DNA from 3 places in the Kribbella sp. NPDC055110 genome. Region 2 is predicted to be linked to each of the others. Evidence: riboswitches for the same ligand, from Rfam matches in the RefSeq annotation. Region 2 holds a riboswitch; each other region holds the start of a gene.
What was found. Region 2 has a riboswitch for ZMP and ZTP ahead of ACWF0M_RS10010 (glycine hydroxymethyltransferase). Riboswitches for the same ligand answer to the same signal wherever they lie in the genome.
Positions count from the first base shown of each region.

Region 1: it holds a riboswitch for ZMP and ZTP, as region 2 does, so the genes downstream of both, ACWF0M_RS01970 (bifunctional 5,10-methylenetetrahydrofolate dehydrogenase/5,10-methenyltetrahydrofolate cyclohydrolase) here and ACWF0M_RS10010 (glycine hydroxymethyltransferase) in region 2, are expected to answer to the same signal.
Region 3: it holds a riboswitch for ZMP and ZTP, as region 2 does, so the genes downstream of both, ACWF0M_RS16340 (5-aminoimidazole-4-carboxamide ribonucleotide transformylase) here and ACWF0M_RS10010 (glycine hydroxymethyltransferase) in region 2, are expected to answer to the same signal.

Region 1 covers NZ_JBSGTS010000001.1:454,870-464,268, reverse strand. The annotation lists gene der (ribosome biogenesis GTPase Der) at 1-1,307, opposite strand, end outside; gene ACWF0M_RS01990 (lysophospholipid acyltransferase family protein) at 1,300-2,028, opposite strand; gene cmk ((d)CMP kinase) at 2,025-2,711, opposite strand; gene ACWF0M_RS01980 (prephenate dehydrogenase) at 2,759-3,823, opposite strand; gene aroH (chorismate mutase) at 3,834-4,202, opposite strand; gene ACWF0M_RS01970 (bifunctional 5,10-methylenetetrahydrofolate dehydrogenase/5,10-methenyltetrahydrofolate cyclohydrolase) at 4,233-5,093, opposite strand; ZMP/ZTP riboswitch at 5,116-5,200, opposite strand; gene ACWF0M_RS01965 (NUDIX hydrolase) at 5,218-5,838, opposite strand; gene prcA (proteasome subunit alpha) at 5,835-6,686, opposite strand; gene prcB (proteasome subunit beta) at 6,735-7,577, opposite strand; gene ACWF0M_RS01950 (ubiquitin-like protein Pup) at 7,586-7,795, opposite strand; gene dop (depupylase/deamidase Dop) at 7,852-9,372, opposite strand.
Region 2 covers NZ_JBSGTS010000005.1:38,324-47,722, reverse strand. The annotation lists gene ACWF0M_RS10035 (ArsR/SmtB family transcription factor) at 115-684, shown strand; gene ACWF0M_RS10030 (MFS transporter) at 681-1,874, shown strand; gene ACWF0M_RS10025 (hypothetical protein) at 2,452-2,808, shown strand; gene ACWF0M_RS10020 (amidase family protein) at 2,805-4,235, shown strand; gene ACWF0M_RS10015 (GbsR/MarR family transcriptional regulator) at 5,184-5,654, opposite strand; gene ACWF0M_RS10010 (glycine hydroxymethyltransferase) at 5,778-7,226, opposite strand; ZMP/ZTP riboswitch at 7,256-7,338, opposite strand; gene ACWF0M_RS10005 (acyl-CoA dehydrogenase family protein) at 7,336-8,949, opposite strand; gene ACWF0M_RS10000 (YhjD/YihY/BrkB family envelope integrity protein) at 8,968-9,399, shown strand, end outside.
Region 3 covers NZ_JBSGTS010000009.1:70,156-79,554, forward strand. The annotation lists gene ACWF0M_RS16315 (FAD-binding oxidoreductase) at 1-347, opposite strand, end outside; gene ACWF0M_RS16320 (2-hydroxyacid dehydrogenase) at 424-1,356, shown strand; gene ACWF0M_RS16325 (WD40/YVTN/BNR-like repeat-containing protein) at 1,372-2,466, shown strand; gene ACWF0M_RS16330 (ubiquitin-like small modifier protein 1) at 2,463-2,744, shown strand; gene ACWF0M_RS16335 (AAA family ATPase) at 2,810-3,343, shown strand; gene ACWF0M_RS16340 (5-aminoimidazole-4-carboxamide ribonucleotide transformylase) at 3,333-4,238, opposite strand; ZMP/ZTP riboswitch at 4,257-4,340, opposite strand; gene ACWF0M_RS16345 (class I SAM-dependent methyltransferase) at 4,343-5,062, opposite strand; gene ACWF0M_RS16350 (acetolactate synthase large subunit) at 5,442-7,193, shown strand; gene ilvN (acetolactate synthase small subunit) at 7,193-7,831, shown strand; gene ilvC (ketol-acid reductoisomerase) at 7,859-8,878, shown strand; gene ACWF0M_RS16365 (S1 family peptidase) at 8,997-9,399, shown strand, end outside.

The sequences.
Region 1 (9,399 bases), on a different contig from region 2:
CCGAAGTCCTCGCGGAGCCGGCGTTCGATGAAGCGCTGGTACGACGTCTCGATCGGGCCGGAGGTGAAGATGGCGAAGGTCGGGGGCATCGTCGTGGCCTGCGTGCCGAACAGGATCTTCGGCTGCTTGCCGGAGCGCACCGGGTGCGGATGCGCGGCGACGAGGCGGCCGAGGAAGGCGTTGAGCTGCCCGGTCGGGACCCGGGTCTGCCAGCCCTCCAGCGCTGCCTCGATCGCGGGCACCAGCTTGTCCATGTGCCAGCCGGTGAGCGCGCTGATGTTCACCCGCGGCGCCCAGCGGAACTGCACCAGGTCGCGATCGATCTCGCGCTCCAGGTAGTAGCGCCGCTCCTCGTCCATCAGGTCCCACTTGTTGTACGCGATCACCAGCGCCTTGCCGGCTTCCTCGACCGCGTTCATGATCCGCAGGTCCTGCTCCGTGAGCGACTCCGACGCGTCGATGACGACCACGACGACCTCGGCCCGCTCGATCGCCGCGTTGGTCCGCAGCGAGGCGTAGTACTCGTGCCCCTGGACGTTCTTCACCTTGCGCCGGATGCCCGCGGTGTCGATGAACCGCCACTCCTGGCCGCCGAGCGTGATCAGTTCGTCGACCGGGTCCACCGTCGTACCGGCGACGTCGCTGACGACGACCCGGTCCTCCTTGGCGACCTTGTTGAGCAGCGAGGACTTGCCCACGTTCGGCTTGCCGACGATCGCGACCCGGCGCGGTCCGCCGAGCTCGCCGTCGCGCTCCGCGGGTGCCTCCGGAAGGGCCTCGAGTACGGCGTCCAGCAGGTCGCCCGTACCGCGGCCGTGCATCCCGGACACCGGGAACGGCTCGCCGATGCCGAGGCTCCACAGGTTCATCGCCTCGGACTCGATGCGCTGGTCGTCGACCTTGTTCGCGGCCAGTACGACGGGCTTGCCGGACTTCCGCAGTACCCGGACGACCGCTTCATCCGCGTCGGTGATGCCGACCACGGCGTCGACCACGAACAGCACCGCGTCGGCGGCGTTGATCGCGACCTCGGCCTGGGCGGCGACCAGTGCGGCCATGCCGACCGCGTCCGGGTCCCAGCCGCCGGTGTCGACGACCGTGAACTCGCGCCCGGCCCAGTTGGCGTCGTACGACACGCGGTCCCGGGTGACGCCCGGGGTGTCCTCGACGACCGCCTCGCGGCGGCCGATGATGCGGTTGACCAGCGTGGACTTGCCCACGTTCGGCCGCCCGACGATCGCGAGGACGGGCAGCGGCCCGGTGTCTTCGCGGTCGTGCGTCGGTGCTTCGGTGGGCAGGTCAGTCATCAGGGTCCTTCTGGTCTCGCCAGCCCGGAAGCGGGTGGCCGGTTTCTTCGACGGCCGCCTTCACATGGGCGCGCAATACGTCGCCGATCTGACCGGCGACCGCCTGTACGTCGGAGTGTCTCCTGGGAAAGGGTACGCGCTCGACGGCGAAAGGCTCGCCGTACACCACGTCGATGCGGCTCCCGGCCGGTGGGAAACCCTCCACGTCACCCCCTGGCAGCCGCGTTCCCATCAGCGCGACCGGCAGGATCGGGGCCCCGGTCACCATCGCCAGGTACGCCACGCCGGTCCGGATCCGGCTGAAGTCACCCGGCCCGCGGGTGCCCTCCGGGTAGATGTTCAGCACCCGGCCGTCCCGCAGTACCTGGATCGACTGCCGGACCGCGAGTACGTCGTACGTCGACCGGTCGACCGGGATCTGGCCGACCCGGCGCAGGAACGCGCCCTGGAGACCGCCGAACACCTCGATCTTGCCGAGCTGGTGCAGCATCCGCGGCGCGATCGCCCCGAGCAGCGGCCCGTCGAGCAGACTCAGGTGGTTCGGGGCCATCAGCAGCGGACCGGTCAGCGGGAACCGGTCCTCGTGGTGCACGGTCAGGTTGTACTTGCGGCGGAAGTACGGCTTCGCGACCCTCCGCAACGGGAGCGCCATCCGGTACGGCAGTGCCGGCAGATCGTCGGTGCGGGGCAGATCCTTGTGCCCGGTGATTTCAGCCGTCATAGCTCCCGACCCTGAGGGACGGTCTCCTTGGCGAGCCTGCTGATCACGTCGATGACCTCCTCGAGGGACAGATCGGTGGAATCGATGGTGACCGCTCCGTCGGAGGCGACCTGGAACTCGGACACGGTCGAGTCGTCCGCGTCGCGGCGGACGATCTGGTCCCGCAGCTGCTCGGCGGTGACGGAGCCCAGCTCCGCCCCGCGGCGCGCCATCCGCGCCTCCTGATCGGCGGTCAGCAGCACCTTGAGCTCGGCGTCGGTGGCGACCACCGTGGCGATGTCGCGGCCTTCGACCACGATCCCGCCGCTCGGCCCTGCTGTGTCTTGGGCGTCGTCGATGACGGCCCGCTGGCGCTTGATCAGTTCCTTGCGGACGTCCAGGTTGGTGGCGATCTTCGACACCACCTCGCTGATCCGCGGCTCCCGGATCGCGGCCGTGACGTCGGTTCCGTCGACGATCACGAACTGGTTGGCGGGGTCGGTGCTGATCTCCAGCTCGAGCTCCCGCGCACGCTGCGCAACCGCCGCCGTGTCGTCCAGATCCAGGCCGCGCTCGACGGCCGACCAGGTCACCGCACGGTACGTCGCACCGGTGTCCAGGTACCGCAGACCGAGACGGGAGGCCACTCCACGCGCAGTGCTCGACTTACCGGAGCCGCTCGGCCCGTCAACAGCGATGATCATGCCCCGAAGGGTACCTTCGCCCGGGGACACTTCAGGCACACCCTCGTTCAGCGGTGGACGACCCAGCCCCGCTCGGTGAGTACGTCGACCAACTGGTCCACCGAACCCGGCTTGACGGCCAGTTCGACCTCACCGACCGGGCGGCCGGGGCTGTGGTCGATGCGGAGGTCCTCGACGTTGGCGCCGGACTCGGCCGCGTCCGCGAACAAGCGGGCCAGCTGGCCGGGACGGTCCGGGATCGTGACGAGGACCGTGACCAGGTCGATGTGCGGCGTACCGTGCTTGCCCGGGACCCGGACCGCGCCGGACACGCCCTGGCCGAGGATCGCGGTCAACTCGTCGCCGGCCTCTTCCTTGCCGAGGGCAACGAGTAGCCGGTCGAGCTCGCCGCGGATCTGCTCCAGCAGGCCGGTCAGCGCGGTCGAGTTCGCGGACACGATCTGGGTCCACAACCGCGGGTCGCCGGCCGCGATCCGGGTGACGTCGCGGACACCCTGACCGGACAGTTCGAGATGGGAGGACGGCGCGTCCGCCAGCGTGCCAGCGGCGAGCGCCGACATCAGATGCGGCAGGTGCGACACCCGGGCGACACCGAGGTCGTGATCCTCCACCGACAACTCGACCGTCCGCGCGCCACAGGCCTCGGCGAGCCGCCGTACGAGATCGACCGCCTCCGGAGCGCTCGTCGCGTGCGGGGTGATCGCCCAGGTGGCGCCGTCGAACAGATCCGCGCGCGCAGCCAGTGGGCCGTTGCGCTCGGAGCCGGCCATCGGGTGACTGCCGACGTACCGGCTGACATCCGCGGTCAGGCTGCGTGCGTCGGCGAGCGGCTTGGACTTCACACTGGCCGCATCAGTGACGATGGCATTGGTTTGTTCGAGTTGTTCGGCCACGACGGCGCCGACATGGTCCGGCGGTACGGCGACCACGACCAGCTGCGGCTCGATGTCGACCTGCCGTGCGCCGGCACCGATCCGCTCGGCCATCAGCGCGTTGTCCGGGTTCCCGTCGACGAGCTCCACGACCACGCCGAGGCGCACCAGCGCGAGGCCGATCGACGTACCGATCAGCCCGGTGCCGACGATCCGAACCGGGCCGCGCAGCTCGCTCACAGTGCCGCCTTCATTGGGCGCCGGTCAGGTCCGGGCGGAGCGCGACCGCTCCGTGCAGGTACACGTGCTGGATCTTGTCCCGGGACCGCGGCGTCTCGGTGTGCACCATCAGCCGCACCACCCGCGGCAGCGCGTGCGGCACCGGTATCTCCTGCATGCACATCAGCGGTACGTCGGTGAGCCCGATCTGCCGGCCCGCGACGGCGGGAAACTCCGAACGCAGGTCGGACGTGACGGTGAACAGGATGCTGATCAGATCCTCGTTCTCCAGATCGTTCGCCTCCAGGACCGCCTTCACCAGCTCCGCGGACCGCTCGAGCAGGTGCTCGCGCTCGTCCACGTCCAGCTGGGTGGCCCCCCGGATCGCCCGTACCGCCACGTCCGCCTCCTTAGATCCTGTCCCCCAACCCTAGGCCAGCGTAGTCAAAGAGTGGACAGCCGTCTCAGCGGCATCGACCGTCTGCTCCAGCAGCAGCGCGATCGTCATCGGCCCGACCCCGCCCGGAACCGGCGTGATCAGCCGGGCCACCTCGGCCGCCTCGGCGAAGTGCACGTCGCCGACGTTGCCCTCGTTGTAGCCGGCGTCGACCACGACCGCGCCCGGCTTCAGCCAGTCACCCCGGACGAAGTTCGCCTTGCCGACCGCCGCGATAACGACGTCGGCGGTCCGGACCAGGTCCGGCAGGTCCCGGGTCCGCGAGTGCGCGTACGTGACGGTCGCGTTCGATGCCAGCAGCAACATGCCGGCCGGCTTACCGAGGATCGGGCTGCGGCCGATCACCACCGCGTGCGCCCCTTCGAGCGGTACGTCGTACGCCGCCAGCAGCCGCATGATCCCGCCAGGCGTCGCCGACCGGAAACCGGGATCCCCGAAGGCCATCGCCGCGAACGACCGCATCGTCACGCCGTCGACGTCCTTCGCCGGGTCGATCGCCTCGAACGCGGCCCGCTCGTCGATCTGCGGCGGCACCGGATGCTGCAACAGGATCCCGTGCACGGCCGGGTCGTCGGAGAGCTTGGTGATCTCCGCGACCAGCTCCGCGGTGGTCGTCTCGGCCGGCAGTACGACGCTGAGCGACGCGATCCCGGCCTTCTTCGAGCGGTTCTGCTTCATCCGCACGTACGTCGCCGACGCCGGGTCGTCACCGACCAGCACGGTCGCCAGACACGGCTGTACGCCGTACTGCTCCTGCAGGACCCGTGCTCGTTCGGCGGCCTTCGCGACCATGTCGGCGGCGAGGTCGGTCCCGATCATCAATTCAGCAGTCATCTGCGCACTCCTCTGGGCGTCAGGTGGGTGCCCAGGCGCGCGGCGAAGCCGGATGGCAGACCGTTCCCCGGTGGTCGTCCACCTCAGCGCCAGTCGCGGTCCGCTGTCAGGATACCGACCCGGCTCAGAGCAGGCCGGCGTGGTCGAGCGCGAGGTACGCCGCGTCACTGCCGGTCATCGCACCGGGCGTGCGCAGCTCGGCACGGAACGCGTCCACGGACAGCTCGACCGGAACACAGTCCTCGGCCTCGTCCAGCTGCTGCTTCCCGTCCGGGCGGCACCCGCGCGCGATCGCGACGTACTTGCGGAACGTCGAAGATCCACCGGAAAACTGCCAGCCGACCACGTCGATCGTCTCGCAGGTGTAGCCGGTCTCCTCCTCGAGCTCCCGCGCACCCGCGACGGCCACCTCCTCGTCGGCTTCGACCAGACCGCCCGGGAGGTTCGTGACCACGCGGTCCGGGCCGGCCCGGAACATCCGGATCGTGACGATCCGGCCGTCGGGCGTCAACGGAAGCACCGTGACCCCGGCCGAGAGGCCGGCCTCGGGACCGATGACGTCCCACTCGATCTCGCGACCGTCGGGCATCCGGTACCGCCGCAGACGCACGGTGAGGAATCGCTCGAACCCCGGCTCCTCCCCCAGCAGTTCCCAGGGAGCCGGGTCTGCTGGTCGCGAAGCCGCCGGAGATTGCTCAGCCGCCACCTCGTCGGTGGCGGCTGAGTTCTCGATCTGGTCCGTCACAGCGGACGGTCGTCGTCGGGATCTTCCGGCGGCGCCACCGGTGCGTCGTCCGCCGGCGGAGCGACCGGGGTGTCACCGGCCGCCGACTCACTGGAGTCGGACGCGGACTCCGTGTCCGACTCGGCGTCGGACTTCTCGTCCACCGCCGGGCTGGACTCGCCCAGGATGCCGGCCAGCGTCTCCTCGGAGATCCGCTTGAACTTGCGCACCTGGGTCCGGGTCCGGTCCAGGACGGCGACCTCGAGCTGGTCCGGGGTCAGCTCCCGGACCTCGGTGCCGTCGTGGCCGAGCGCGTCCACCGCGAGCCGGAGCGCACCGGCCAGCGAGATGCCCTCGGAGTAGTGCTCGCCGATGTACTCCGCGACCGTGTCGGCCGGGCCGCCCATCACGGCGTACCCGCGGACGTCCGCGATCGAGCCGTCGTAGGTGAGCCGGTAGATCTGGTCGTCGGCCACGCCGACGCCGACCTCGGCGACCAGGATCTCGACCTCGAGCGGCTTCTCGCCGCCGGAGGAGAAGATCGCGCCGAGGGTCTGCGCATACGCGTTGGCCAGCGCCCGGCCGGTCACGTCGCGCCGGTCGTAGGAGTACCCGCGCATGTCGGCGAGCCGGACGCCGGCGATCCGCAGGTTCTCGAACTCGTTGTAGCGACCGACGGCGGCGAACGCCATCCGGTCGTAGATCTCGGCCACCTTGTGCAGGGCGGGCGAGCGGTTCTCCGCCACGAACAGGATGCCGTCGGCGTACTGCAGCGCGATCGCGCTGCGGCCCTTGGCGATGCCCTTGCGGGCGAAGTCGGCCCGGTCCCGCATCAGCTGCTCGGGCGAGACGTAGAACGGAACGCTCATCGAAGGTGTCGTCCTCTAATCAGTCGATCGGCAGGGTCATCGGGATGGTCAGCTCAGGTTGCCTGCGGCCGGGCCGTCGGGACGCTCGTGCCGCTGGGCCCAGGCCGCGTCGACGAGCGCCGCCACCTCGTCCTCCGGCAGCCGCCGGTAACCGTCCGCGGTGACCACGCCGATCACCGGGAAGATCCGGCGCAGCATGTCCGGGCCGCCGGTCGCCGAGTCGTCGTCGGCCGCGTCGATCAGCGACTGGATTGCCACCGTCGCGCAGTCGGTCTCGGACAGGTCCTCGCGGTACAGCTTCTTCAGCGCGCCGCGGGCGAACAGCGAGCCCGAGCCGACGCTGTAGAAGTGCGTCTCCTCGTACCGCCCGCCGGTCGGGTCGTAGGAGAAGATCCGGCCGCCCTTGATGTCCTCGTCGTAGCCCGCGAACAGCGGCACCACGGTGAGGCCCTGCATAGCCATCGGCAGGTTGCCGCGGATCAGCGCGCTGAGCCGGTTGGCCTTGCCGTCGAGGCTCAGGGTGGCGCCCTCGAGCTTCTCGTAGTGCTCCAGCTCGACCTGGAACAACCGGACCATCTCGATCCCGAAGCCGGCCGAACCGGCGAACGCGACCGCCGAGTACTCGTCGGCCGGGAACACCTTCTCGATGTCACGCTGGGCGATGATGTTGCCCATCGTGGCCCGCCGGTCGCCGGCCATGATCACGCCACCGGGGAAGGTGGCGGCCACGATCGTCGTACCGTGCGGGACTTCGCTGGACAGGTCGCCCTGCCCCAGGGACCGTCGTCCGGGCAACAGGTCGGGCGCGTGCCCGGCCAGGAAGTCCATGAACGACGAGCCGCCCGGGGTCAGGAAGGCTTCCGGCAGGCGGCCGGAGGCATCAGATGTCATCGAGCGGTTCACTCCCCACCCTTTTGCACGAATCCGCGGACGAACTCCTCGGCGTTCTCCTCGAGGACCTCGTCGATCTCGTCCAGGATCGAGTCGACGTCCTCGTCGAGCCGCTCTTTCCGCTCCTGGACGTCCTCGGACGCCTCGACCTGCTCGACCTCTTCCTCGGTCGACGAACGCTTCGGCTGCTTGTGCTGCTGACCGCCGTCCTTAGCCATGACACCACCTCCTAGAACCGCTGGGAGGGCCGCCCAACCGACCCTCACTAGCGACCCTACCCGGCCGCACCCCCAGTGATGGTGCGAACCAGGTCACTTGCGGTGTCGCATTGGTCAAGAAGTGCGCCGACGTGCGCTTTCGTGCCCCGCAGCGGGTCGAGAGTAGGGATCCGCTGCAACGATTCCTTCCCGGGCAGATCGAAGATCACCGAGTCCCAGGAGGCGGCCGCGACCTGCGGTGCGTACTGCTGCATGCAGCGACCGCGGAAGTACGCCCGGGTGTCGGTCGGCGGGTGCGCGACGGCCATCCGGATCTCCTCGTCGGTGACGACCCGCTGCATCCGGCCGGATTTCACCAACTTGTAATACAGGCCCTTGTCCGGGCGCAGGTCGGAGTACTGCAGGTCGACCAGGTGCAGCTTCGAGTCGTCCCACTCGAGGCCGTCCCGATCGCGGTACGACTGGAGCAGTTTGTACTTCGCGACCCAGTCGAGCTGGTCGGACAGCTTCATCGGGTCGATGGCCAGCTGGTCGAGCACCTGCTCCCAACGGTGCAGGACGTCCTTGGTCTGCCGGTCCGCATCGTCGCCGTACTTGTCCTCGACGTACTTGCGGGCCTGCTCCAGGTACTCCGTCTGCAGCTGCACCGCGGTGATCTTGCGGCCGTCCTTCAGCGTCAGCAGGTGCGTGCAGGACGGGTCGTGGCTGACCTCGTGCAGCGCCGTCACCGGCCGGTCGACGCTCAGGTCGTCGGTGAGCCAGCCGTCCTCGATCATCGCCAGCACCAGCGAGGTCGTCCCGACCTTCAGGTACGTCGAGATCTCGGACAGGTTCGCGTCGCCGATGATCACGTGCAGCCGGCGGTAACGGTCCGGGTTCGCGTGCGGCTCGTCGCGGGTGTTGATGATCGGCCGCTTCAGCGTCGTCTCCAGGCCGACCTCGACCTCGAAGTAGTCGGCCCGCTGGCTGATCTGGAACCCGTGCGCCGCGCCGTCCTGGCCGATCCCGACCCGGCCGGCGCCGGTGACCACCTGGCGGCTCACGAAGAACGGCGTCAGATGCCGCACGATCGACGCGAACGGCGTCGACCGGCGCATCAGGTAGTTCTCGTGCGAACCGTACGACGCGCCTTTGTTGTCGGTGTTGTTCTTGTAGAGGTTCAGCTGCGGCGCACCCGGAATCAGGCGGGCCTGCCGCGCGCCCTCCATGATCACCAGCTCGCCGGCCTTGTCCCACACCACCGCGTCCCGCGGGTTCGTGGTCTCGGGCGCGGAGTACTCCGGGTGGGCGTGGTCGACGTACAGCCGGGCGCCGTTGGTGAGGATCACGTTCGCCAGGCCGGTCTCCTCGTCGGTGAGCTGGCTGGAGTCCGCCACCTCCCGGCTCAGGTCGAATCCTCGCGCGTCCCGCAGCGGGTGCTCCTCGTCGAAGTCCCACCGGGTCTTGCGCGCGAGCGGCTGCGTCTGCGCATAGCCGTTCACCACCTGGCTCGAGGTCAGCATCGGGTTCGCCCCGGGCTGGCCCGGCACCGAGATCCCGAACTCGGTCTCGGTACCCATGATCCGCCGAACACTCATGGAGTTGAGCCTACGCGGTACCGACGA
Region 2 (9,399 bases):
ATCCGATCTCACGATGTGGCTATCTCCACCAGTCTGGTGGAGATTGATTCGGGCGTCGAACGCGTCGTACAAGATCTCTTGTGCAAGAGTTCTTGTGGAAGCTACGGTGCTGTCATGACGCCTCCGAACCGCCGGACGGTGACGCCGTCCGTGCTCGCCGCCATGCACCACCCGCTGCGCCGCCGGCTGCTCGACCTGATCCACGTCGACGGTCCCGCGACCGCGTCCCGGCTGGCCGAGGCCACCGGAGAACTTGTCGGCAATGTCAGCCATCACCTGAAGGTTCTCGCGTCCGCGGGCGTGATCGTCGAAGCTCCGGAGCTGGCCAAGAACCGCCGCGAGCGGTGGTGGAAGCTCGGCGACACCTCGGAGTACTCATGGTCGATCGCGGACGCCGAGGGGGACCCGGCGGCGGAGCTGGTCGCGGCCACCGCCGAGGACGCGAATCTGGCCCATCACGTGGGCAAAGTGCGGCAGTGGTTCGACATGCGGTACGAGTTCGAGGAGCCCTGGGTGCGGGCGGCGTACGCGACCGAGAGATGGCTCACATTGACGCCCGACCAGCTCACCGAACTGAGCGAGCGGATCGAGGACCTGGTCCGGTCGTACTACGACAACCCCGGCGAGGGGGACGACGCGCACCGGGTCTTCTTCTTCGCCCACGCCGTCCCTGCCCGCCCGTGAGCACCGAGGTCTTCCCGCCGCTCCGGAGAGACCGTCGGGTGCACGGATGGATCGCGTCGGCCGCGGTGTCGCAGGCCGGCGACATGGCCTGGTACGTCGGACTCGCCTGGAGTGCTGCCCAGGTCACAGGCCCGGCCGGCGCAGGTCTGGTGATGGGCATCGGAGCGCTGCCGAAGGCGCTCATCCTGCTGTACGGCGGTGCGCTGGCGGACCGTTTCGACGGGCGCCGGACGATGATCCTCGCCAATCTCGCGCGGATCGTCGTACTCGTGGTCGCGGCGACGGCCGTGGCGATCTGGGGCCTTTCGCTAGCACTGCTAGCGGCGGTCGCGGTCGTGTTCGGCGCGGTCGACGCGCTCTACACGCCGGCCTCCGGAACGTTGCCGCGGCGAATGGTCCGCTCGGAAGATCTGGTGAAGCTGTCCGCCGGGACTCAGTTGGCGCAGCGGCTCGCGGTCTTCGCGGGCGCCCCGCTCGGCGGCTTACTGGTTGCACACGGCGGCCTGATCACGGTGATGCTCGTCGACGCGGCGTCGTTCGTGGTGATCGCGGTGGCGCTGGCGTTCCTGGTGAAGCCGCGGCTCCCGCAGCCGGTCTCCACGGGTCACTCGATCCGCGCGGACCTGCGCGACGGATTCGCCTACCTCAAGCGGGACACCCGCGCGCGGACGCTGGTGATCGCGTTCTCCGGGCTGAACCTGTGCGTCGGCCCGATCCTCGCCGTCGGCCTGGTGCAACGCACCCACGCCGCCGGGTGGGGCTCGGCCTGGTACGGCTGGTTCGAGGCATGCTCCGGAGTCGCGGCCGCGGTGGGGGCACTGGTCGCGATGCGGTGGAAGCCGGCCGACCTGGCGCGCTCCGGTCTGCTGGCGCTCGTGGTGCAGGCGGCGGGCTGCGCGATGATCGGGCTGATGCCGAAGCTCGGTGTCTTCGTCGCGATGGCGATGATCGGCTGTACGGCGGGGATCGCGTCGGCGCAGCTGTCCGCGGCGTTCCAGCAAAGCGTGGACCCGGCGTACCTGGGGCGCAGCTTCAGCATCGTGAACCTGTCCGACGAGGCGATGATGCCGCTCGCGATGACCGGCTTCGGCGCACTGATCAGCCTGTCGAGCATCCCGATCGCCTGCGTGCTGGTCGCTGTCGTGTTCGCGGCGCTGGTGCTGTGGGCGGCGGTCCGGGTCGATCGCTGAGGTGATCATCGCTGATGCAGCTCGACTGGGACTGGGGACTGCTACCCACCTGAACTGACCAGCCAGCGTCCCCAGTCACCCCGGTCGCCTCAGCTGGGACTGGGCAGTGCGGTCCCCGCTGACCCCGTTGCCCCGGGCATTGGGCGTGGGTGCTGCTGGATTGGGCTCGGGCGGTGGTGCTGCGGGATTTTGTGCAAGGTCGACAGTACGTATACGTCCACTGACCGGCGATCCAGCCTGCCGCCCGGCGTGCGGTGCCAGGTAGTAGATCTATACGTACTGTCGACCTGCAGCTTTCGGCGGACTGCGTCTGCACAGTGAGCATGGTGAGCACGGTCGCCCGGTTGCCGAGGGGACAGACACCTTCTGGGGGCTGCGGACAGGCAATACCAGGTTCCGGCCCACCAGAAGCTGTTTCACGGGCCGCAGTTCACCCACACATCGGACAGGAGAGCCGCAATTCGTAGTACACCGTGATCGAGCCGCCCGGCGTACGCAGGCGGGCGGTTGTCGGCAGTGGACGTATACGTATTGTCGAGCTGCCGGAGCAGGTGACCGCTGACGTAAACTCGCGCGGGTGTCCGGCTGGGAGAACGTCCGCGAACTCGTTGTCGGCTCGGTCGAATTGCCGGTCACGCCGGAGCGGCAGAAGATCGGGTGGGGCCGGAGGGCGATCCAGGTTCCACCAGGCGGCAAGTCCGACCAGGTGCTCGCGGCCTGCGCGTACGTCGGTCCGGAACACTCGCTGCACCTCGATGCCAATCTGACGCAACCGCTCTGCGCGGTCATCCCGTCGGGGGAGAGCTCCTGGGAGCGCGTCCTGGAGTGGCGGGTCGGCGACGACGTCGTCATGTTGTCCGAGGCAACCAAGTCGATCAAGATCAAAGCCCCGTGGCTCGACCGCCGCCTCGCCTTCACCCACATCACCAAATGACCACCCCAGCCAACCGCCCCGACCGGGGCGATCGCGCGGACCGGGGTGATCGCGCGGACCGGGGTGATCGCGCGGACCGGGGTGATCGCGCGGACCGGGGTGATCGCGCCGAGCGGGCCGGCTGGGCTGGCGGGCTCGACGGCCTTGGTGGGGCGGGACGGTTGACGGCTCGGGCGGTTGCCGCGCGGGTGCGGGCCGGGGTTTTGTCTGCGCGGGAGAGCGTCGAGAGTGCTCTCCGGGCGGCTCGGGAGCTCGATCCGGTGCTGCATTTTCTGGAGGAGCTCGACGCCGACGGGGCGCTTCGTGCTGCCGAGCGGCTGGAGCCGACGGGGCCGTTGGCCGCCGTACCGTTCCTGATCAAGTCGCGTACGCCGCCGGAGTCGCCGATCCTGACCCGCCTGATCGCCGCCGGGGCCATCCCGATCGGCTGGGCGACGCGAGCGCGGCCGGGTGCGGTGTCACTGACCTTCGGGTGGAACGGGCGCGAGTACACGCGGAATCCGTGGGACCTGGAGCGGTCGCCCGGCGGCTCGACCGCGGGCGGTGCGGCGGCTGTGGCGGCCGGCGTCGTACCGCTGGCAACCGGCGGTGACAGCGGCGGCTCGTTGCGGATCCCGGCGTCGTTCTGCGGGATTGTCGGCTTCAAGGGCACGTACGGCCGCATCCCGCGCCCCGGCGGACGCGCCCTCGGCGGTCTGACCACGGCCGGCGTCATCGGCGCAGACCTCGACGACGTAATCCTCGCCACCAGCCTCGCGAGCGGCCCCCACCGCCTCGACCCCACATCCCTCCCACACTGGCCAGTACCACCCGAGCCCGTCCCGCTGATGCCCGTCGCGCTCGAGCCGAGGCAGCTCGAGCGTGGGCGCACCGCACAGGCCTCGTCGGCGCGATCTGCACCGGCGTTCGGGCGGCGGTGGCGGGTTGCGTACTTCTCGACGTTGGGGCGGTGGGGTGCGGACCCGGGCGTTGACCGGGTGGTGCGGGAGCGGCTGGCCGAGTGCGGTGTCGACGTGGTCGACGTACCGCTCGAGCTAGAGCCGACGGACGAGGCTTGGTCGGTGTTGTCCGGGCTGGACAACGGGCGGGGCGCCGAGGCGGCGGCAGCCGGCCGTGCGCGGGAGGTTCGGGACTTCAACAACACAGCGCTGGCCGATCTGTTCGCCGAGGTCGATGCGTTGGTGACCCCGACGACGCTGACTGTTGCCCATGGCTACGACCAGCACGAGGAGAGCATCGTCACCGGCGATCCGTGCTGGGTGTTCAACGTGACTGGGCATCCCGCGGTGAGTGTTCCGGCTGGACTGCTGGACGGGCTACCGGTGGGTGCGCAGATTGTTGCGCCGCACGGGGCGGACGAGGTTGCCCTGGCGGTGGCTCGCCAAGTCCTGGCCGACCTTCCCCCGCCGCCTGTCCGTTGGCCGTAGAGGCTCCTCGATTGACAGCGGGCGGTAGCGCCTTCGCGACGGTGTTTGCGATGTCAATGGCGGCGGCGCGTTGGCGGTCCGGCGTGGTTTCGCCGCGGGCGGTGGGGGAGCGCAGGTCCTCGGGTTTGGTGAAGTCGGAGATCGCGGCGACAACTGGTGGGGTGTAGACGTCCTGGCGTGGAGCCGACTGTGGTTGCACCGGGGAGGACACAGGCGGCCGGACGGCTTCCTTGAGCTCCGTGCGGAAGAACTTGACCAGCTCCTTCGCGCGCAGGATCCGGCTCCGACGGAGTACGTGAACCTCACCCGCCAGCGACGCCTTCTCCCGCCAACTGATATCGAACATGATCCGCCCCAGCCGGAAGCCCGGATTCGTCTCACCACCGGGGTAACCCCGCGCACCGCCGTCGGTGAAGAACTCGCTGTAGAACGCCCCCTCGTCCTCGGACTTCAGCACGTTCCACGCCCGGAACTGGTCCGTCGGCAGCTCGCCCCGTACCCACGCCTCGTCCATCAGCGCGTGCGACATCGCGTTCAGCGGCCGATGGCCGACGTACCGGTACTGCGGTCGCTCACCCCGCCGGCGTCGTTCGTACTCGGTGATGATCTGCGGCCACTCGTCCGCGGAGATGGCCCGCGCCAACCGGGCCGCGAACGAGGTCCGGCCGCGCAACTCGGCCCGCGAGGTGACCGGATGGTCGGTCCGCCCGGTCATCGTCTCGAGCTTGTCCATCACGAACGTGCCGCCGTGCGGCCCGATCCGGTTCCACCGGGTGACCTTCAGCGAGGGCCGATTCCGTCCGCCCGTAACGGCGTTCAGGGCACGGAGAGCGCCGATCCCCAAGCGGTAGAGCGGGACGCGCCGGCGCATGATGCGCGTCTCCCACTGAGTTCGGTAGTCGCTGTCCAACCACGCCGTACCGACGAGCTGCTTGGCTTCGCGGCGGTTCATCCCGGGTGGTCCGCGCGCCAGTTCTTGATCATTTGTTCCATGTCGGTGTGGATGAAGGCGAAGAAGTCCGCGGCCTCGGTCAGCCGGCGCGCTACTGGGGAGTCGGCGTCGAAGAGAGCGGCGCCGGAGCGGCTGGTCGACTCCCATTCGCTGAGGGCCAGGTTGCGGCGTTCGAGGATCGCGGCGAAGACGTCCTCGCGGATCCGGTAGTGGTCCTTGCGTGAGCCGGGCAGCCGCTCGCGGGAGATGAACGAGACCTGGAGCAGTTGGCGTACGGCGCCGGAGACCGCCGGCTGACTGATCTGCAGCGACTCGGCGAGCTCGGCCGCCGTCATCGTCCCGGTCGGGCTGACCAGCATCGCGCCCATCACCCGAGCGGACATCGTCGGTACGCCGCTGTTCGCCAGCACCCCGGCGAATCGCTCGACGAACTGGCTGATGGCCTCCCGGCTAGGTTCCGCACCCATGGTTGAAGCTTACAATAATTGGATCTATCACAGACTTCTGATAGAAGGCCGGTTCTTCGGAGCTGCCGGCCAGACAGCACAGCGCCCGCTCCTGGAAATCGAGGAGCGGGCGCTGAAGGTCTGTCAGTTGAGCACGAGGCCCGGGTACAGCGGGAACTTGTCTAGCATCTCGGCCGATGCGGCCTTGGTCTTGTCGGCGACACCGTCGGCCAGCAGGTACTTCGCCTTCGACGGAGCACCGGCCGCGGTGTTGGTCGGCGTGGTCGCTGACAGCACGTCGACGATCAGCTCCGCGACCCGGTCGAACTCGTCGCCGCCGAAGCCGCGCGTGGTGAGCGCCGGCGTACCGATCCGGACACCGGAGGTGTACCAGGCGCCGTTCGGGTCCCGCGGTACGGCGTTCCGGTTGGTGACGATGCCCGCGTCGAGCAGCGCCGACTCGGCCTGCCGGCCGGTGATGCCGTACGACGAGACGTCCAGCAGCACCAGGTGGTTCTCGGTGCCGTCCGTCACGAGTTTCACGCCACGCTTCATCAGCCCTTCGGCCAGCGTGACCGCGTTGTCGGCGACGGCCTGCGCGTAGACCTGGAACGAGGGCTGCCGCGCCTCGGCCAGCGCGACCGCCTTCGCGGCCATCGTCTGGCTGAGCGGACCGCCCAGGACCATCGGGCAACCGCGGTCGACGGATTCGGCGTACTCCGGCTGGCAGAGCACCATGCCGCCGCGCGGGCCGCGCAGCGACTTGTGGGTGGTGGTCGTGGTGACGTGCGCGTGCGGCACCGGGTCGAAGTCGCCGGTGAAGACCTTGCCCGCGACCAGGCCGGCGAAGTGCGCCATGTCGACCATCAGGGTGGCGCCGACCTCGTCGGCGATCTCGCGCATCTTGGCGAAGTTCACCTTGCGCGGGTACGCCGAGTAGCCGGCGATCAGGATCAGCGGCTTGAACTCGCGAGCCTTCCGCGCGACCTCGTCGTAGTCGAGCAGCCCGGTCGTCGGGTCGGTGCCGTAGGAGTGCTGGTTGAACATCTTGCCGGAGATGTTCGGCCGGAAACCGTGCGTCAGGTGACCGCCGGCGTCCAGCGACATGCCGAGCATCTTCTGGTCGCCGAGCGCCTTGCGGAGCTTGTCCCAGTCCTCGTCGGTCAGGTCGTTGACGTGCTTCGCGCCCGCCTCGGCCAGCGCCGGGGACTCGATCCGCTGCGCCAGGATCGCCCAGAACGCGACCAGGTTCGCGTCGATGCCCGAGTGCGGCTGGACGTAGGCATGCGGGGCGCTGAACAGTTCACGGGCGTGGTCGGCGGCGGTCTGCTCGACGGTGTCGACGTTCTGGCAGCCGGCGTAGAAACGGTGCCCGATGGTGCCCTCGGCGTACTTGTCCGACAGCCAGTTTCCCATCGTGAGCAGGGTGGCGGGGGAGGCGTAGTTCTCGCTCGCGATCAGCTTCAGCGAGGACCGCTGGTCGGCGAGTTCGGCCCTGATCGCGCCGGCGATGGTGGGTTCCACCGCGGCGATCACCTGCAGCGCGTTGTTGTACGCGGCCGACGCGGCGGCGGCGTCGAAGGTCTGAGTCATCGTTGTCTCTCCTGCGGTTTGCAGTGGGTCGAAGGCACCCAGGCGCACGGTGCCGACGGGTTTCGCTCCCCGGTGGTTCTCCACCTTCAGCGCGCCAGTCGCGACGGCGTCAGCCTATCGTGCGTTCGACGATCCGATCGAACGGCGTCGTCCGCGGAAGTGTGCCGAACACGCCGCCCCAGTCGTTCGCCAGCCGGGACGCCACGAACGCGTCGGCGACCTCGGGTGTCGAGTGCCGGATCAGCAGCGATGCTTGCAGGCACAAGGCCATCTGCGCGGCCAGCCTTCGCGCGCCGGCTTCCGCGTTCTCGATGTCAGCAAGCGCTTGCAGTACGTCGTTGACCGCCGCGTCGAGCCGCGCATCGGCACCCTGGACCGTGCCGATCTCGAGGAGCCATGCCTCGAGCGACTCCGGGCGGCGGAGCGCACGCAGTACGTCGAGCGCGTTGACGTTGCCCGATCCTTCCCAGATCGAGTTCAGCGGCGACTCCCGGTAGAGCAGCGGCAGCCCGGACTCCTCGACGTACCCGTTGCCGCCGAGGCACTCCAGCGCCTCCGCCACCATGAACGGCGTCCGCTTGCACACCCAGAACTTCGCGAGCGGCAGCCCGATCCGCCGGAAGGCTGCTTCCTTCGGGTCCGAGGAATCCACCGCGGCCGCCAGCCGCATCGCGAGCGCCGTCGCCGCCTCGCTCTCGAGTGCGAGGTCCGACAGCACGTTCTGCATCGCGGGCTTGTCGGCGAGCAGGCCGCCGAACGCCGAGCGGTGCTGCGCGTGCCAGGTCGCCTCGACGAGGGCGCGCCGCTGGAGGGCCGCCGAGCCGAGTACGCAGTCCAGCCGGGTCGCCGCGACCATCTCGATGATCGTCCGTACGCCGGCGCCCTCGTCCCCGAGGCGGTACCCGATCGTGCCGTGGAACTCGACCTCGCTGGACGCGTTGGAGCGGTTGCCGAGCTTGTCCTTCAACCGTTGCAGCGCGAACGGGTTCCGGTTGCCGTCGGCAAGAACCCGCGGTACGACGAAGCAGCTCAGCCCGTCCGGCGCCTGCGCGAGGACCAGGAACACGTCCACCTGCGGCGCCGAGCAGAACCACTTGTGCCCGTTCAGCTGGTACACGTCACCCACGGGCGTCGCCGTCGTGAGGTTCGCCCGTACGTCGGAACCGCCCTGCTTCTCGGTCATCCCCATCCCGGCGAGGACCCCGAACTTCTCGGCGACCGGCAGCCGGCGTACGTCGTACTGCGTGGACGCGAGCTGTGGGACCCACTCCTTCGCGAGCTGCTCGTTCGCCCTGAGCGCGGGCACCGACGCGTACGTCATCGAGATCGGGCAGCCGTGCCCCGGCTCGACCTGGGACCACAGGAAGAACCCGGCCGCACGGGTCAGGTGCGGCGAGGGGCGCTCGCTCGTCCACGGCGCCGCCTGCAGCCCGAACCCGACGGCCTGCTCCATCAGCCAGTGCCACGACGGATGGAACTCGACCTCGTCGATCCGGTTCCCGTAGCGGTCGTGAGTGCGCAGTACGGGCGGGTTCTGGTTCGCCGGGAGCGTGTGCGCGCGGGCCTCCTCGGAGCCCGCCAGCTCCCCGATCCGGTGCAGACCGGGATCGGCTGTGAGGTCGGCGTACGGACGCAGAGCGTCACCGAGCGCCGGGTCCTGGGTGAAGAAGTTCACGCCCCGCAGTGGGGGAGCCTGATTCGTTACCGCGAATGGGTCCGCCATGTCAGTACGGTAAGCGGTATGGCACGTTCTGGGGCAGGACCCACTGGTGGGAGCTCCCTCTCATTGGCATGGGTCCGCAAAGTCCCCGCGACCACCTGGAAGCTGCTCACCCAGACGATCGGGGTCTGTCTGCGCTACCGGGTCACCGGACTCGCGGCCGAGGGGGCGTTCTTCGCGATCCTCTCGCTGCCGCCGCTGATCTTCGGGCTGGCCGGCTCGCTCGGTTACATCGCGAGCAAATGGTTCGAGGTCGAGACTATCAACGACATCAAGCAGCAGATCGTCGACCTGGCCGCCCGGGCGCTGACCGACGACTCCATCAAGAACGTCATCGCCCCGACCCTGGACCAGGTGCTGAACGGCGGCCGCCCGGACGTCATCTCGATCGGTTTCGTGCTGGCGCTGTGGTCCGGCAGCCGCGCGCTGAACGTGTTTGTCGACACCATCACG
Region 3 (9,399 bases), on a different contig from region 2:
GACTCGATGCCGAGCCCGGTCACCGCGCCGCCTAGCGTGATCGTCTTGAGTTGCGGCACGACCATCGGTGTCAGCCCGTGCGGGAGGGTCGCCGCGACCAGGTCCTCGTACGTGCACATGCCCTGCACGTCGGCCGTCCGCGCCGCCGGGTCCACGCTGATCACGCCGGTCAGCTTCGACACGTCCAGCCCCGGGCGCGCGATCTCGGTCCGCGGCCGGAACAGGTTCGAGCTGCGCTTCGCCAGCCGGACGGGCTCACCCCGGGGGATCAGCTCGTACGACTCCCGCAACCGCCCGACGGCCTGATCGTGCGCGACCACCACCGCCACATCCGATGTCGAAGGCACCGATCCAGAGTACGACGGCGCCCGCGCTCTGGCACGGGAGTTCAAAACTGTCCACGACCCCGAGTAGGTTCGGGGCATGGCTGATGTGGTGAAGGCATGGCTTCCGTGGGAGGACGCGGACGCGTTCCTGGGCGGGGTGCCCGAGGGGTTCGACGTGGACTTCTACGCCGGCGGTGAGCGGCCGAAGTCGCTCGACGAGGTGGAGTTCTACGTGCCCAGCTACATGGGCGGTGGCGGCGTGTTCGACGTCGTCCGCGACATGCCGGCCCTGAAGGTCGTCCAGCTGCAGACGGCCGGGTTCGAGCATGCGCAGTCGCGGCTCGCCGACGGCGTCACCTTGTGCAATGCGCGCGGCGTGCACGACGCGTCCACGGCCGAGCTGGCAGTCGGGCTGATCTTGGCGTCGTACCGGAATCTTCCGCGCGCCGTCCGTGACCAGGAGCAGCACGTCTGGCCGCGGTCGTACGACGAGGTCGACGACTCGCTCGCCGACCGGACGGTGCTGATCCTCGGGTATGGCGCGATCGGCGAGGCGCTCGAGCGGCGGCTGACGGGGTTCGAGTGCGACGTGATCCGGGTCGCGCGGCGGGCCCGCGACGGTGTGCACCCTACGAGTGAGCTGCCGGAGCTGTTGCCGCGCGCGGACGTCGTCGTGCTGCTGACACCGGCGACGCCGGAGACCGAGCGGATGGTCGACGCGAAGTTCCTGGCGAGCATGAAGGACGGCGCGCTGCTGGTGAACGTCGCACGCGGTGTGATCGTGGACACCGACGCGTTGCTGACCGAGCTCGGGACGCGGCGGATCCGGGCCGCGCTGGACGTGACCGATCCCGAGCCGTTGCCCGCCGGACATCCGCTGTGGTCTGCTCCGAACGTACTGATCAATCCGCATCGCGGCGGCGCCTCGACGGCGTTCGCGCCGCGGGTGGCCAGGCTGGTGCGCGCGCAAATGGAGCGCTACGCGTCCGGGGAACCGTTGATCAATGTGGTGGCAGGTCCGCCACGCTGAAGGAGGAGGACGACGATGTCCGAGGCCGTACTGCTGATCGGGACCAAGAAAGGTCTCTGGATCGGCCGGAGTGACGCCGCCCGCGAGGAGTGGCGGCTCGACGGACCGGTGCCGGAGTTCGAGATGCAGGGCGTGTACGCCGTGGCCATCGACATCCGCGGCGATCAGCCCCGGCTGTTCGTCGGCGGCACCAGCGAGCACTGGGGCCCGGCCGTCTTCCACTCCGACGACCTCGGCGCGACCTGGGCCGAGCCGCCCGAGGGCTCGATCGGGTTCCCCGCCGACGCCGAGGCCTCCCTCGAGCGCGTCTGGCAGATCCAGCCGGCTCCGGCCGGTCAGCCGGGCGTCGTGTACGCCGGGACGCAGCCGTCCGCCCTGTGGAAGTCGACCGACGGCGGCGTGACGTTCGAGCTGGTCACGGGTCTGTGGGACCACCCGCACCGCAAGGAGTGGGGCGCCGGATTCGGTGGCCAGGCCGTGCACACCGTGCTGCCGCATCCGACCGACGCCGACCAGGTGAGTGTCGCGATGTCGACCGGTGGCGTGTACCAGACCGTTGACGGCGGGCGGTCCTGGGCGCCGCGGAACCAGGGGATCCAGGCGAAGTTCTTCCCGGACCCGTATCCGGAGTTCGGTCAGTGTGTCCACAAGCTGGCCGCGCATCCCGACGTCCCCGAGCGGATGTTCGCGCAGAACCACCACGGCGTGTACCGGTCGGACGACGGCGGCGCGATCTGGAAGTCGATCGCGGACGGCCTCCCGTCGGACTTCGGGTTCCCGATCGTCGTGCACCCGCACGAGCCCGAGACCGTGTACGTCTTCCCGCTGGTCGCGGACGCGAACCGGATCCCGGCCGAGGCGCAATGCCGCGTCTACCGGTCCCGCGACGCCGGCTCGACCTGGGAGCCGCTGGCCACCGGGTTGCCCGATGTCTCGTACGTCCCGGTGCTGCGCGACGCGATGACCGTCGACACCGCCGACCCGGCCGGCGTATACGTCGGCACGCGCGACGGCTGCGTCTATGCGAGCGCCGACGCCGGCGACAGCTGGGCGGAGGTCGCGCGCCACCTTCCCGACGTACTCACGGTGCGCGCTGCGGTGATTGGATGATCGCGGTCCGCGTGCCGACGGTGCTGCGCCCGTTCGCGGGCGGTGTCGAACGCGTGGAGGTCGAGGTGGACGGTCCGCCGACCGTCGCCTCGGTCTTCGCGGCGCTCGAAGCCGACCATCCGGCGCTCCGCCGCCGCCTCACCGACGAGCAGGGCGCGGTCCGCCGGCACGTGAACATCTACCTCGGCAACGACAACATCCGCGATCTCTCCGGCCTCGAGACCAAGCTGACCGAAGGCGACGAGCTCCTCGTCCTCCCGAGCGTCGCGGGCGGCTGACGTCCGGCGCCGGCGAAAAAGAAAAGACTGCCGTTCCGCGGCGTGCTTGGTTAACGTCGGGCGGCATGAGCAACGTCCTCCTCCTGACCGGCCCGTCGGGCTCCGGCAAGACGACCGTGGCCCGCTTGGTCGCGACCGACGCGCCGCGGCCGACGATGCACCTGACGACCGACGAGTTCTACCGCGGCATCCGCACCGGATTCATCGCGCCGTACCTGCCAGGAGCGCACCGCCAGAACCAGGTAGTCGTCGACGCGATCGTCGCGACCGTGAGCGTGTACGCGCGCGGCGGGTACGACGTGGTCGTCGACGGCATCATCGGACCGTGGTTCCTCGACCCGTTCCGCGCGGCCGCCGCCCAGTGGTCCCTGTCGTACGTCGTACTTCGGCCGGATCTCGGAACGACGTTGCAGCGCGGTCAGGACCGACCCGAGCCTGAGCTGACGGATGCCGACGCGCTCACCGGTCTGCACGGTGCGTTCGCGGACCTCGGCGCGCTGGAGCCGCATGCGATCGACACCACCATGCTCGATGCGCCGCGGACAGCGGCCGAGGTCCGCAAAGCCGTTGCCTCAGGCGACTACTTGCTCAGTGCCTGAACAGGCGTACGCCGGTTTCCGACCAGGTGATCCGGGCAGCGGCGCAGGCGGCCGCGACCTCGGGTGAGCGGATCGAACCGCCCGGATCGGCGATGTGCGAAACGCCGTACCGCTGGGCCTCCACGACGTTGTCGGTGAACGGCAGCGCGCCGTCGGAAACCATCGAGACACCGGTGAGAGGATCGGTCGAATGCCGGGCCCACCAGAGCGCGGCCTTCTCGCCGGCGAGCCTCGTACAGTCCACCCGCGACTGCTGCCCGGCGCCGACGCCGATCGTCATCCCGTCCTTCACCATCACGACCGTGTTCGATTGCGTATAACGCGCGACGATCATCCCCAGCAGCAGGTCGCGCGCGGCATCATCCGGCACGTCGTCGCGCAGTAGGTCGCGCGTCAACGGCAGCGCATCGCGCGTCTGCGTCAGTCGCACTCCGTACAGCTCACGCACCTCCTCGGCCGGCGGCTCGAACGCCTCGTCCGCCTCGAGCACCAGGTAGGTCCCGCGCTTCTTCGCCGCGAGGATCTCCACCACGCCCTCGTCGTACCCGGGCGCGATGATCCCGTCCGACACGACCCGCTTTAGCACCCCGGCCAGCTCCAGATCCACCGGATGCGAGACCGCCACGAAATCGCCGTACGACGACTTCGGATCGGCGTCCCGCGCACGGGCGTACGCGTCCGCGACCGTCTCGCCGAGCGCTGCACCAGCCGGCGACACATGCTTGTACGACGCCGCAGCCGGTACGCCGAACCGCTCCGCGGCCTCCCGCACCAACTGCCACCCGGTGAGCGCATCCAGGATGTTGATGTACGACGGCTCGCCCGCAACCACCGTGAACGGCGCAGAGCCAACACTCGCCGTTTGATGAGGATTCATTCCGTACCGCAAACGCATCAGGACCTCCGATCGAATCGGAGGCGCCCAGGCGGACGACGCCTTACACGAACAACCCCGCTCCCCGGTGGTACTCCACCCTCGCCAGTCGCGGCGCACCCAGCCTACTTCGTCGCGCGCACCACCAGCAGACGTGATCCTTCAGCCAACGGTTCGCCGTGCCAACCGCCCTCGATGACCACGTCCGAGAAGCCCGCCGCGACCAGGTCGGCCGTGATCTCTGCAGGGGAGCGGAAGTACAGGACGTTGCGGTAGACGGCGTCGTGGCCGTCTTCGAAGACGTTGTGGGCCTCGAAGACGACTCGTCCATCGGCGATCTCGATCAGCTCGAGCCACTCTTTCAGGCGGCCCGCTGCCGTGTCGCGTTCGCCGTACGTCGCCTCGCTCGTCCACTGGGCCCACGCGCGGGCCGCCGGATTGCGCGACTCGAAGGCGAACATCCCGCCGGGCCGCAGCGCGGCGGCCAGCGCGGTGACGGCTGCCGCGTGTTCCGCGACGTGCATCATCGTGTTTCCGCTGCTGACGACGAGGTCCACGTCGCCGGTCGGCTGCACCACCCGGTGGTCCCCGTCGATCCAGGTGACCGCCTCGGCGCCGGGTTGCCGGCGTGCGTACCCGAGCATCGTGGGACTCGGATCGATGCCGATCACCACCCGCCCCGGCGCGACCAGCGATCGGGTGAGCAGACCGGTTCCACAGCCGAAGTCCAGGACCTTCGCAGTGCCCGCGGCCAAAGCGCGGTAATAGTCGTGATCCTCTCCGGACGGGTTGTCCAGGTCGTAGAGCTCCACCAACTGCTCGTCGCCGTACGGGTCATCGATCACGCACCGCACCTTACTGGGCCGCGACCCAGCCGAGCTCGGTATCCCGACCTGCTGGGCTACCAACCGACTCGCTGTGCGTAAGACGGGCGTCTCGGGGAGTGAGACACGGGCGGGCTGAACTTGACCCGGCTGCCGGTTGTCGGCGAATAATGCCTATATGCGATCGATTCTCCTCGTACTTGTGCGGCGCGCCGACTGACGCGACCACTGAGTCGAGCGCGCCCCCTTCAGCCCACCCGGCGGAGGGGGTTTTTTGTTGCCAATGCGACTATCTGCGACCCAGTAGTGCAGGGACAACGGCCACGAGCGAGGATGGATCGGTCGCGAGCAGCACAGCTTTTCTAGGCAAAACAGCGTGACTGACTGAGGGAAGGCACTCATGAGTGAGCAGCTGACCGGGGCACAGGCTCTGATCCGCGCACTGGAACATGCCGGGGTCGACACCGTCTTCGGCATCCCGGGCGGCGCGATCCTCCCGGCGTACGACCCGATGCTCGACTCGACCCAGATCCGCCACATCCTGGTACGTCACGAGCAGGGCGCCGGTCACGCCGCCCAGGGGTACGCCGCGGCGTCCGGCAAGGTCGGCGTCTGCATGGCCACCTCCGGCCCCGGCGCGACGAACCTGGTGACGCCGATCGCCGACGCGTACATGGACTCGGTGCCGCTGGTGGCGATCACCGGCCAGGTCGCGGGCGCCGCGATCGGCACCGACGCCTTCCAGGAGGCGGACATCCGCGGCATCACGATGCCGATCACCAAGCACAACTTCCTGGTGACCGACCCGAACGACATCGCCACCACGATCGCCGAGGCGTTCCACATCGCCTCCACCGGCCGCCCCGGCCCGGTGCTGGTCGACGTGACCAAGGACGCGATGCAGACCCCGGGCGTCGACTTCCAGTGGCCGACCGAGCTGTCGCTGCCCGGCTACCGGCCGGTGACCCGCCCGCACCCCAAGCAGGTGCGCGAGGCGGCCCGCCTGATCGTCGCCGCCGAGAAGCCCGTCCTGTACGTCGGCGGCGGTGTGATCCGGGCCCGGGCCAGCGCCGAACTGAAGGAGCTCGCCGAGCTGCTCGGCATCCCGGTGGTCACGACGCTGATGGCCCGCGGCGCGCTGCCGGACACCCACGAGCTGCACTTCGGGATGCCCGGGATGCACGGCTCGGTGTCGGCGGTCGGGGCCCTGCAGCGCTCCGATCTGCTGATCACCCTGGGCGCCCGGTTCGACGACCGGGTGACTGGCAAGCTCGACTCGTTCGCCCCTGAGGCGAAGGTCATCCACGCCGACATCGACCCGGCCGAGATCGGCAAGAACCGCGCCGCCGACGTGCCGATCGTGGGTGACTGCAAGGAGGTCATCGTCGATCTGATCGCGGCCCTCAAGACCGAGATCGAGAGCGTCGGCCGCACCCCGTCGTACGACGCCTGGCGTGGTCAGCTCGAATCGGTCCGCGCCAAGTACCCGGTGGCGTACGACGAACCCGAGGACGGCACGCTGTCGCCGCAGTACGTGATCGAGCGGATCGGCCAGATCGCCGGCCCGGACGCCATCTACACGGCCGGCGTCGGCCAGCACCAGATGTGGTCCGCGCACTACCTGCCGTTCGAGAAGCCCGGTCACTGGCTGAACTCCGGCGGTCTGGGCACCATGGGGTACGCCGTGCCGGCCGCGATGGGCGCCAAGGTCGCGCGGCCGGACAAGACCGTGTGGGCGATCGACGGCGACGGCTGCTTCCAGATGACCAACCAGGAGCTCGTCACCTGCGCGCTCGAGGGCATCCCGATCAAGGTTGCCGTGATCAACAACCAGTCGCTGGGCATGGTCCGCCAGTGGCAGACGCTGTTCTACGACAAGCGCTACTCCAACACCGACCTGCACTCGGCCCGGATCCCGGACTTCGCCAAGCTCGCCGAGGCGATGGGCGGCGTCGGGCTGCGCTGCTCGGACAAGGACTCGGTCGACGCCACCATCGACAAGGCGATGTCGGTCACCGACCAGCCGGTCGTCGTGGACTTCGTCGTGCACCGCGACGCGATGGTCTGGCCGATGGTCGCCGCCGGCACCAGCAACGACGAGATCCAGATCGCCCGCGACATGGCGCCCCACTGGGACAGCGAGGAGCTCTAATGTCCAAGCACACTTTGAGCATCCTGGTCGAGAACAAGCACGGTGTGCTGGCCCGCGTCGCGGCGCTCATCTCCCGGCGCGGGTTCAACATCGACTCCCTCGCGGTCGGCCCGACCGAGCACCCGGAAGTTTCCCGGATGACCATCGCGGTCAGCGTGGACGAGCAGCCTTTGGAGCAGATCACCAAGCAGCTCAACAAGCTGGTGAACGTGATCAAGATCGTCGAGCTCGAGCCCACGCAGACGGTTCAGCGTGAACTGCTGCTGGTGAAGGTCAAGGCGGACACCCTGACCCGCGGACAGGTGCTGGAGACCGTCCAGCTGTTCCGTGCGAAGGTGGTGGACGTGGCACCGGACGCGATCACGATCGAGGCGACTGGCAATCCCGAAAAGCTCGAGGCCATGCTCCGGGTGCTGGAACCCTTCGGCGTCCGCGAGCTGGTGCAGTCCGGCATGGTGGCGATCGGCCGGGGCAGCCGCTCCATCTCCGACCGCACCCTGCGGCCGGTTCCGGTGCCGCCGCCGCACGTGCAGACCGGGCCTCCGACCGTGCAGGCCCGACCCGCCGCCGGAGCTGCCCACCACCCGGTACCGGCGCCGCCGCCGGGCCGATCCGCCGCCGTACCGAATCAACACTAAGGAGAAGTGCCCCAAGTGGCTGCTGAAATGTTCTACGACGACAACGCCGACCTGTCGGTGATCCAGGGCCGGCACGTGGCCGTCCTCGGCTACGGCTCCCAGGGCCACGCCCACGCGCTCTCGCTGCGCGACTCCGGCGTCGACGTTCGGGTCGGTCTGCCGGAGGGCTCGAAGAGCCGGGCCAAGGCCGAGGCCCAGGGCCTGCGGGTCGTCACCCCGGCCGAGGCGGTCGAGGAAGCCGACGTGATCGTCGTCCTTGCGCCGGACCCCGCGCAGCGCAAGCTCTACAAGGAGGCCATCGAGCCGAACCTGGTCGACGGCGACGCGCTGGTCTTCGGTCACGGCTTCAACATCCGGTTCGGCTACATCAAGCCGCCGGCGGGTGTCGACGTGTTCATGGTCGCGCCGAAGGGCCCGGGTCACCTGGTCCGTCGCGAGTACACCGAGGGTCGCGGCGTACCCGTGCTGGTCGCCGTGGAGCAGGACGCCACCGGCAAGGCGTGGGACCTGGCGCTCTCGTACGCGAAGGGCATCGGCGGTCTGCGGGCCGGCGGTATCAAGACCACCTTCACCGAGGAGACCGAGACCGACCTGTTCGGTGAGCAGGCCGTCCTCTGCGGTGGCGTCTCCGCGCTGATCACGGCCGGGTACGAGACCCTGACCGAGGCCGGCTACCAGCCCGAGGTCGCGTACTTCGAGTGCCTGCACGAGCTCAAGCTGATCGTCGACCTGATCTACGAAGGCGGCATCGCCAAGCAGCGCTGGTCGGTCTCCGACACCGCCGAGTACGGCGACTACGTGTCCGGCCCGCGGATCATCGACGCGTCGGTGAAGGCCCGGATGAAGGAGGTCCTCGGCGACATCACCGACGGCACCTTCGCGGCCCGCTTCATCGCCGACCAGGACGCCGGCGCGCCGGAGTTCGCGGAGTTCCGGAAGAAGAGCCAGGAGCACCCGATCGAGGCCGTGGGCAAGGAACTGCGCGGCCTGATGGCCTGGGTCAAGTCACACGACGACGACTACGTCGAGGGCAGCGCTGCGCGCTGACGAGCTGTCCGACAGCTGACTCGAAGGCCCGGACCATCCAGGTGGATGGTCCGGGCCTGTTTGTTTGACACAATGTGACGGTTGTGGTCTGTACTGGTGATTCCGGGGGAGGCGAGCGGTGGAGGACGGCAGGAGCGGGATTCCGCGGCCGCCGCGGCGGGTTCCGGCGGGGGCCGGCACGCTGACCCAGCTGGAGTCGCCGAGCCGCCCGTCGCACCCGTCCGAGCCGCAGCCTCGCGGTCCGTGGATCTTCGGCCGGTTCCTGGCCGGTCTGCTTGTGCTGATCGTGATCGTCGCCGGCGGCGCCGGTGCGGGCTGGTTCATCCGGCAGGAAACCCTGCAGCTCAATACCGACGAGGTGCTCAAGTCGGTCGGCCCGGCTGTCGTCCGGGTGCTCGCGACGACGTGTGCGGGGACCGGCGAGGCTTCCGGCGTACTGATCGACAACGGCCGGATCCTGACCGCCACGTCCGCGGTCGAGGAGCCGAGATCGATCGTGGTGGTGACGCCGGACGGCCGCA